2 linked regions of the Coraliomargarita algicola genome follow. The protein of the gene in region 1 interacts with the protein of each later gene in a pairwise test. Links are inferred from orthologs where the notes say so. Each region holds a gene or a part of one and is shown in the gene's direction. Other genes may lie near its edges.

Evidence for each region.
Region 2: the proteins of SH580_RS02345 (region 1) and kdsB interact in binary tests that used the Escherichia coli proteins (3 or more experiments, as listed by UniProt). The link is inferred for Coraliomargarita algicola from one-to-one orthologs.

What each region holds. Positions count from the first base shown.
Region 1 is NZ_CP138858.1:598,467-601,687, forward strand. What follows is about bases 328-3,221. They hold SH580_RS02345 (TetR/AcrR family transcriptional regulator), read left to right. Parts: upstream 328-1,424; coding sequence 1,425-2,018; downstream 2,019-3,221. Other genes in these bases: SH580_RS02340 (hypothetical protein), read right to left, coding at 328-1,041; SH580_RS02350 (carboxymuconolactone decarboxylase family protein), read left to right, coding at 2,113-2,661. In the rest of the region: more of SH580_RS02340, read right to left, coding at 1-327. UniProt on the Escherichia coli protein: Involved in response to both electrophiles and reactive chlorine species (RCS). Represses the transcription of the nemRA-gloA operon by binding to the NemR box.
Region 2 is NZ_CP138858.1:2,410,277-2,413,600, reverse strand. What follows is about bases 75-3,071. They hold kdsB (3-deoxy-manno-octulosonate cytidylyltransferase), read left to right. Parts: upstream 75-1,195; coding sequence 1,196-1,948; downstream 1,949-3,071. Other genes in these bases: trpB (tryptophan synthase subunit beta), read left to right, coding at 2,008-3,071; SH580_RS09590 (rhodanese-like domain-containing protein), read right to left, coding at 845-1,165; SH580_RS09595 (CHASE2 domain-containing protein), read left to right, coding at 75-826. In the rest of the region: more of SH580_RS09595, read left to right, coding at 1-74; more of trpB, read left to right, coding at 3,072-3,219. UniProt on the Escherichia coli protein: Activates KDO (a required 8-carbon sugar) for incorporation into bacterial lipopolysaccharide in Gram-negative bacteria.

The sequences.
Region 1 (3,221 bases):
GCCCAAATTCACAGAATCGAATTGCCCCGTCCCTCCAGAGAAGAACGAGAGGCTCCCCTCCTCAAACAAGCCAATATACGCTCCCTGCGACACATTCAAAGTAGCGTTGTCTGAAACATGCACTTCGCCATATCCCTCATCACCGACAATAAAATACCCACTACTCACACTCGCGTTGTCACTAATAGTAGCCACACCTCTGGAACCGGAATTCCGCCCCAATGTGATATCATCGCCAGCGGTAACAATCGCCGAGCCGGTCACATTCCATTCTCCCTCGCCAGAATAACCTATATAAACATCATCTGTAGCATCGATCTTTACATTATCTGATAGGTTCATAACTGCTGAACCATTGACCCCAATTTTAACATCCTCGCGCGCTGTTACAGTTACATTTTCACTCAAGTTTACGACCCCAGTGCCGCTATTGCCTGATGCGATCGTAAACTGCTCAGAAATAAAACTAGCATATCCATCAGCTTCCAGCGTCCCACTCCCATTAGGACCAATAAAGATAGACGCGGTGGCTTCAGCTTGACTGTTATCACCCATGATTAAACTGCCTTTGCTCGCGTTACCGATGATCAAATTATAACTGGCGCTCACGCTCGCTGCTTCCAAGAGCGTAATTGTACCCTCCGATCCGGTTTCATACGCAACATATATATCTACAGCACTAATTGACGACTGCCCCAAAGCCGTAAGTTCCCCCTCACCAAATTCATTTTGTCCGACAAAAAACTTATCTGATACAAATTGCGCCTCATCGTCCATAAACGCCTCACCAAATCCATTCTGACCGATTACAATACGGTCAGTGGTGCTTATACTTGATTCTCCATCAATAGAGAGAGAACCGATATCTGATACTTCAGGAGCAATCGCAACTTTGGCTGTAGAGTCGGTATAATCGCCGAGATACAGCACCGCGGCATCTGCAAACACGCTACTCAACAACACAGCAACACTCCCAAGGATCATACGCTTAGCGTATGATTCAATTGATAAACAATGAATTATGTACATTTTCTGATACATCTTTTACGGTAATGATGAAAGCCGTGAAAACCGCCAATCTGGTCTCACAACCCAATGAAAGAGGCGGAACAATAACACTCTCCAACTGAATGGAAGATGAACCTTAACAAAAAATGCCTCAAAAAATACTGACGGAAGTTCGAAAGATGTCATGTCATTCCCCTTGTGCTGAGATTCTCACGATGCTCGCTGAGTTTGTAACGCGTGCAGGTCATGAATCGTAACGATCGCAGCATCTTTGATGAAGCGAAGTGGACGGCTATCGAATGCCAGCAGAGCTGCCCGAATTTCCTACGATTGGCTTTCCCTCCTCGCCTCTTGTTCCGCTAAAAATCGCTCTTTGAATTGACAAACTAGACGACTGGTCTAATTAGTGCATTCAAATGAGCGAACAAGACACCAGAGAGCGTATTCTAGATGCGGGGGTTGAGATCATGCTGGAACGGAGTTTTCACTCAGTGGGGCTGAATCAATTACTCTCTGCGGTGAATGTGCCCAAGGGCTCGTTTTACCACTATTTCAAGTCCAAGGAACAGTTTGGTGTCGAGGTGCTACGCCACTACTCCAAGCAAGCGAACAGCAAGCGCCATCAAATCCTCGCGAATCTTGAGATCTCAGAAAACCCGGTCGAACGCCTGGTTTTCATGCTCAACGCAGGGATCGAAGACATTCACGATGGAGGTTGCAAGTGCCCTTGCTTGCTGCAAAAGGTGGCCATCGAAGTTGTCAACACCAGCGAGAGCATGCGCGAGGCGCTGGCCGATGGCTTTGGCGAAATGATTGCGATCTTCAAAGAAGTCGTAGACGAAGCAGTCTCCAAACAATACCTATCCCAAGAACTGAATACAGAATCTGAAGCACAGTTCATCCTCGATCTCTGGGCAGGCGCACAGCAGCGCACTGCCATCATCCGCGATGTCGCTCCCCTGCGCCATGCAGTCGCTATCATCCGCGAGCGTTTAGCACGAAAAATATAGATTCCCTCTTTTTACGGAATAAGTAGACGACTGGTCTACTCGTATTCATTCAAATCAACATTCTTAATCACCAAAAACGAAAACATACAAAATAATGAACAATATCACACTACATACACTTGAGACTGCACCTGAAGCTAGCAAAGCGCTACTCGAAGGATCCATCAAAGCCTTCGGAATGATTCCGAACCTACATGCCGTCATGGCAGAGGCCCCGGGGCTATTGGAAGGCTACCAAGTGCTACACAAGTTGTTTCAAAATTCGTCCTTCGACAAGGATGAGCTCACGGTTGTATGGCAGACGATCAACGTGGAGCACGAGTGCCACTACTGCGTGCCGGCTCACAGCTTCATTGCGAATTCGATGGGCGTGGATTCCGCAATAACAGAAGCACTCAGAAACCGCACCGCAATGCCCAATGAAAAGCTTCAAGTCTTGCACGACACGACGCTCGCCATGGTGCGAGGTCGCGGACAGATCACTGAGGAAGAAACCCAGCGATTCTATGATGCGGGCTATGCACAACGTCAGTTGTTCGAAATCGTGCTAGGTCTTTCACAAAAAGTGATGAGCAACTACGTGAATCACATTGCGGCAACTCCAGTGGACGCGCCCTTCCAAAAATTTGCATGGGAGAAATAGTCGTCGTAGAAGCTAGAGCATAGCAGCGGGTTACCCCGCAAAAACTGAAGAGGATGCGGCGAAGGCCTCTGAACGTTTGATAAATCTGCACGCTACGACACTTCACAAATCAGTGGCGTCAAACGCCTCACAGCGTTCAAAACGGGGCAGCTCATTACATTTGTGGTCTACTTGCGATCGATGGTGGCCCCGCCAGTTGAACGCATCTAACTCCTTTGCGCCCTCCGCGAACTCGAGTGAGCGCAGGGAACGGGCGGTTAAAATACATTTTTCATCGTTTGGCATTGAACGTGGTCCTACTCGCGTTGCGCCCGGTCTTGTTGCTTCGCTCCGAACGACGTTCCCATGCCCACCGCTGGCTTGCTTCGTATAAATCGGTGTTTCGATGAGAAGCATTTAGCAAAACTACGTCAATAGCGCAGCCCATCAAGAACTAAGTCAATAACCCACCACAAAGGTAATTACATGACCTGTTTTTCAGCCCCTCATTCTTGCTCCGTGAGAGGTTAAACTCAGACGCGACACGCTGCCTCTCAAACCATGGATTGACTCATTCAATC
Region 2 (3,324 bases), 1.8 Mb from region 1 along the record:
CACCGATACCGAGATCACCGCGTTGTTTTCGGATGTGGAAGGTTTTTCCGCGTTGTCTGAGGAATTGAGCCCGCACCAATTGGTTTCTTTGATGAATGAATACCTCGGCGCCATGACAGAAGTCTTCCAGTTGCAATCGGGCACTTTGGATAAATATATTGGCGATGCAATCGTCACAATGTTTGGCATGCCAGTGCCAGTGAAGGATCATGCTTCGCGGGCCTGCGTTTCGGCTGTGCAGATGCAGGAATGTCACGCTGCCTTACGTGTGAAGTGGGCTGAGTCGGGGCAATGGCCTGAGAGCGTGTTGAGTATGCGCACGCGTATCGGTGTCAATACCGGCCGTGCCGTGATTGGAAACATGGGGAGCGAGATGCGCTTTAATTACACCATGATGGGGGATTCGGTTAATTTAGCCGCGCGATGCGAAAGTGGGGCGAAGATTTACGGTGTGTATACCATGGTTACGGAGACGACATTGAAGGCCGCGCTGGTGGAGGGCACCGCCTTGAATTATCGTAAGCTGGATCGGGTGGTCGTGAAGGGACGTCGTCAGCCTGTTGAAATGTATGAACTTTGGGAGGACTCGGTCGTTACTGCGCAGAGCGCTGCCTGTAAAGCGACCTACGAGGCGGCTTTGCTAGATTACTTTAAGGGGGACTGGGAGGCTGCGCTTAAAGGTTTTGAGGCATCGGAGCTCGATGAGCCCTTTCGCAACTTTGCGCCGACGACGCCCTCAACACTGCTTGCGGCACGTTGCCGAGAGTTTTTGAGGTCCGGTGGCCCGGCAAACTGGGACGGGGCCTACGTGATGACCTCGAAGTAGTTCTTCATCAATGCGCTGCTAGTAGCGACGCATCTCAGGCTCTACTTCGAGCGCCCAAGCGTGGATGCCGCCGCTTAAGTTAATGGTGTTGTCGAAGCCTTTTGCACGGAGGTATTGGATTACATTCATGCTGCGCATCCCGTGGTGGCATAATACAATCAAAGGCACGTCCTGGGGCAGAGCGCTGTGGCGTTCCGGGATTTCGCCCATTGGTATGTGGAGTGCGCCCTCGATACGGCAGATCGCCAGTTCAGAGTCTTCCCGCACATCGAGAAAGACTGTTTGGGGATCATTTGCCCGTAAAATTGCCGCATCGCTTGCACTGATTTCCTTGTTCATTGGCAAAGTTTCATGATGATGTTAGGCGATATGTCAAAGACACCTTCTATTATTGTGCCTGCTCGACTCGCTTCGACACGTTTTCCTCAAAAGCTGCTGCATCCTGTTCGAGGCAAGCCTATCGTATTGTGGACGGCCGAGCGTATTCGTGCAGTCGCGCCTGAGTTCCCGCTCTACTTTGCGGTGGATGATGAGGCCTTGGAGCGTTGCCTCAGCGAGGCGGGCTTTAATGTAGTGCGCACGCGTCCCGATCATCCGAGTGGCACAGATCGCTTGGCTGAGGCCAATGCTGCGATTGGTGCGTCCGCAGTGATCAATGTGCAAGGCGATGAGCCGCTGGTCACAGGAGAGCAGATCCGTGCGCTGGCTGCGGGACTCTCTGGCGAGGCTGCGATCTCGACATTAGCTGTCCCCTTTGAGCGCCCGCAGGATTTTGCAAATCCCAATCAAGTGAAAGTGGTGCGTGATCGCTCAGGTTACGCCCTCTATTTTTCGCGTTCGCCCATACCTTTTGTCCGCGATGCCGGGGGCCAAGTGGATGCGGCATGGTTGGCGCAGAACCCTTGTTATCGACATCTCGGTCTCTATGCGTATAAAGCAGATTTTCTTCGTGCCTTTTCGGGCCTGGAGCCTGGTTTCTTGGAACAGATTGAAAAACTTGAACAACTTCGCGCCATGGAGCATGGTTATCGCATACACGTCGGCATGACCGATCAAGCGACTATCGGCATCGATACGCCAGAGGATATTGGTGAGTTTGAAGCGCGCCTGCCTTCGGTGTGATACATGCCTGCTTGACAAAACCGTCCGCTCACAGCCGTATTTATTGTATGCAAACCGTCATGCCAGAACTCGAAGTCGATCCACTTAGTCTCCCTGATGCCCGCGGCCACTTCGGGCCCTATGGAGGCATGTATGTGCCTGAGACTTTAATGACGCCGCTCTTTGAGCTGACAGAGGCCTATCATGCCGCGCGTAAAGATCCCGAGTTTCAAAAGGAGCTGGATTTTCAACTACGTGAGTTTGCCGGACGTCCGACCAATCTCTATTTCGCGGATCGCCTGACAGAGCATTGCGGTGGTGCCAAAATTTATCTCAAGCGCGAAGATCTGCTGCACACCGGAGCGCACAAGATCAATAACGCCCTCGGGCAGGCCCTATTGGCCAAACGCATGGGCAAAAAGCGTATCATCGCAGAGACTGGGGCGGGCCAGCACGGTATCGCGACTGCCGCGATGTGTGCTAAGATGGGGTTCGAGTGCGTCATCTACATGGGCGAGGAGGATATGCGTCGACAATCGCTCAATGTGTATCGCATGCGTCTCTGTGGGGCCGAGGTGCGTGGTGTTTCCGCGGGGCAAAAGACTCTGAAGGAGGCCGTAAACGAAGCCATGCGTGATTGGGTGACGAATATCCGCACCACTCATTATATCATTGGCTCTGCGCTAGGCTCGCATCCTTTCCCCATGATGGTGCGCGACTTTCATCGCGTGATCGGTGAGGAGTGTCGCCGCCAAATTATGGAAAAGGAAGGTCGTTTGCCTGACGAAGTCGCCGCCTGTGTCGGAGGTGGCTCCAATGCGATCGGTATCTTTTTTGCCTTTCTTAAGGATCTAGGCGTGCGCCTGACCGGCGTCGAAGCCGGTGGTCGCGAGATCAAGCGTGGACATCACGCGGCTCGCTTCGAAGGCGGTCAGCTCGGCGTGTTACAGGGGGCCAAAACATGGATACTACAGAGCCCTGAAGGACAAATTGACCTGACGCACTCTGTTTCGGCGGGCCTCGATTATGCCGCAGTGGGCCCCGAGCACGCCTATTATAAAGAAAAAGGCCGCATTGATTTTGGTTACGCAACGGACCAGGAAGCCTTGCAAGCCTTTCAAGATCTCTGTGCCATCGAAGGCATCGTGCCCGCGCTGGAATCCTCCCATGGCATCGCATACACGATGAAGCGCGCCCGCGAAATGTCGCCCGATCAAATCATTATCGGCAATCTCAGCGGCCGTGGTGATAAGGACGTGCAAGAAGCTGCCCGCGTCTTAGGCGAGATGTAGCCCCAGCTTCGTTGCCTGCTTGCCCGGTTCTTACGCCTCGCTGCTGCGTGCCGCGCGGCTATCGGATCGCTTTTTGTAGGGGACAGTTGGTGACGTCGATACGAG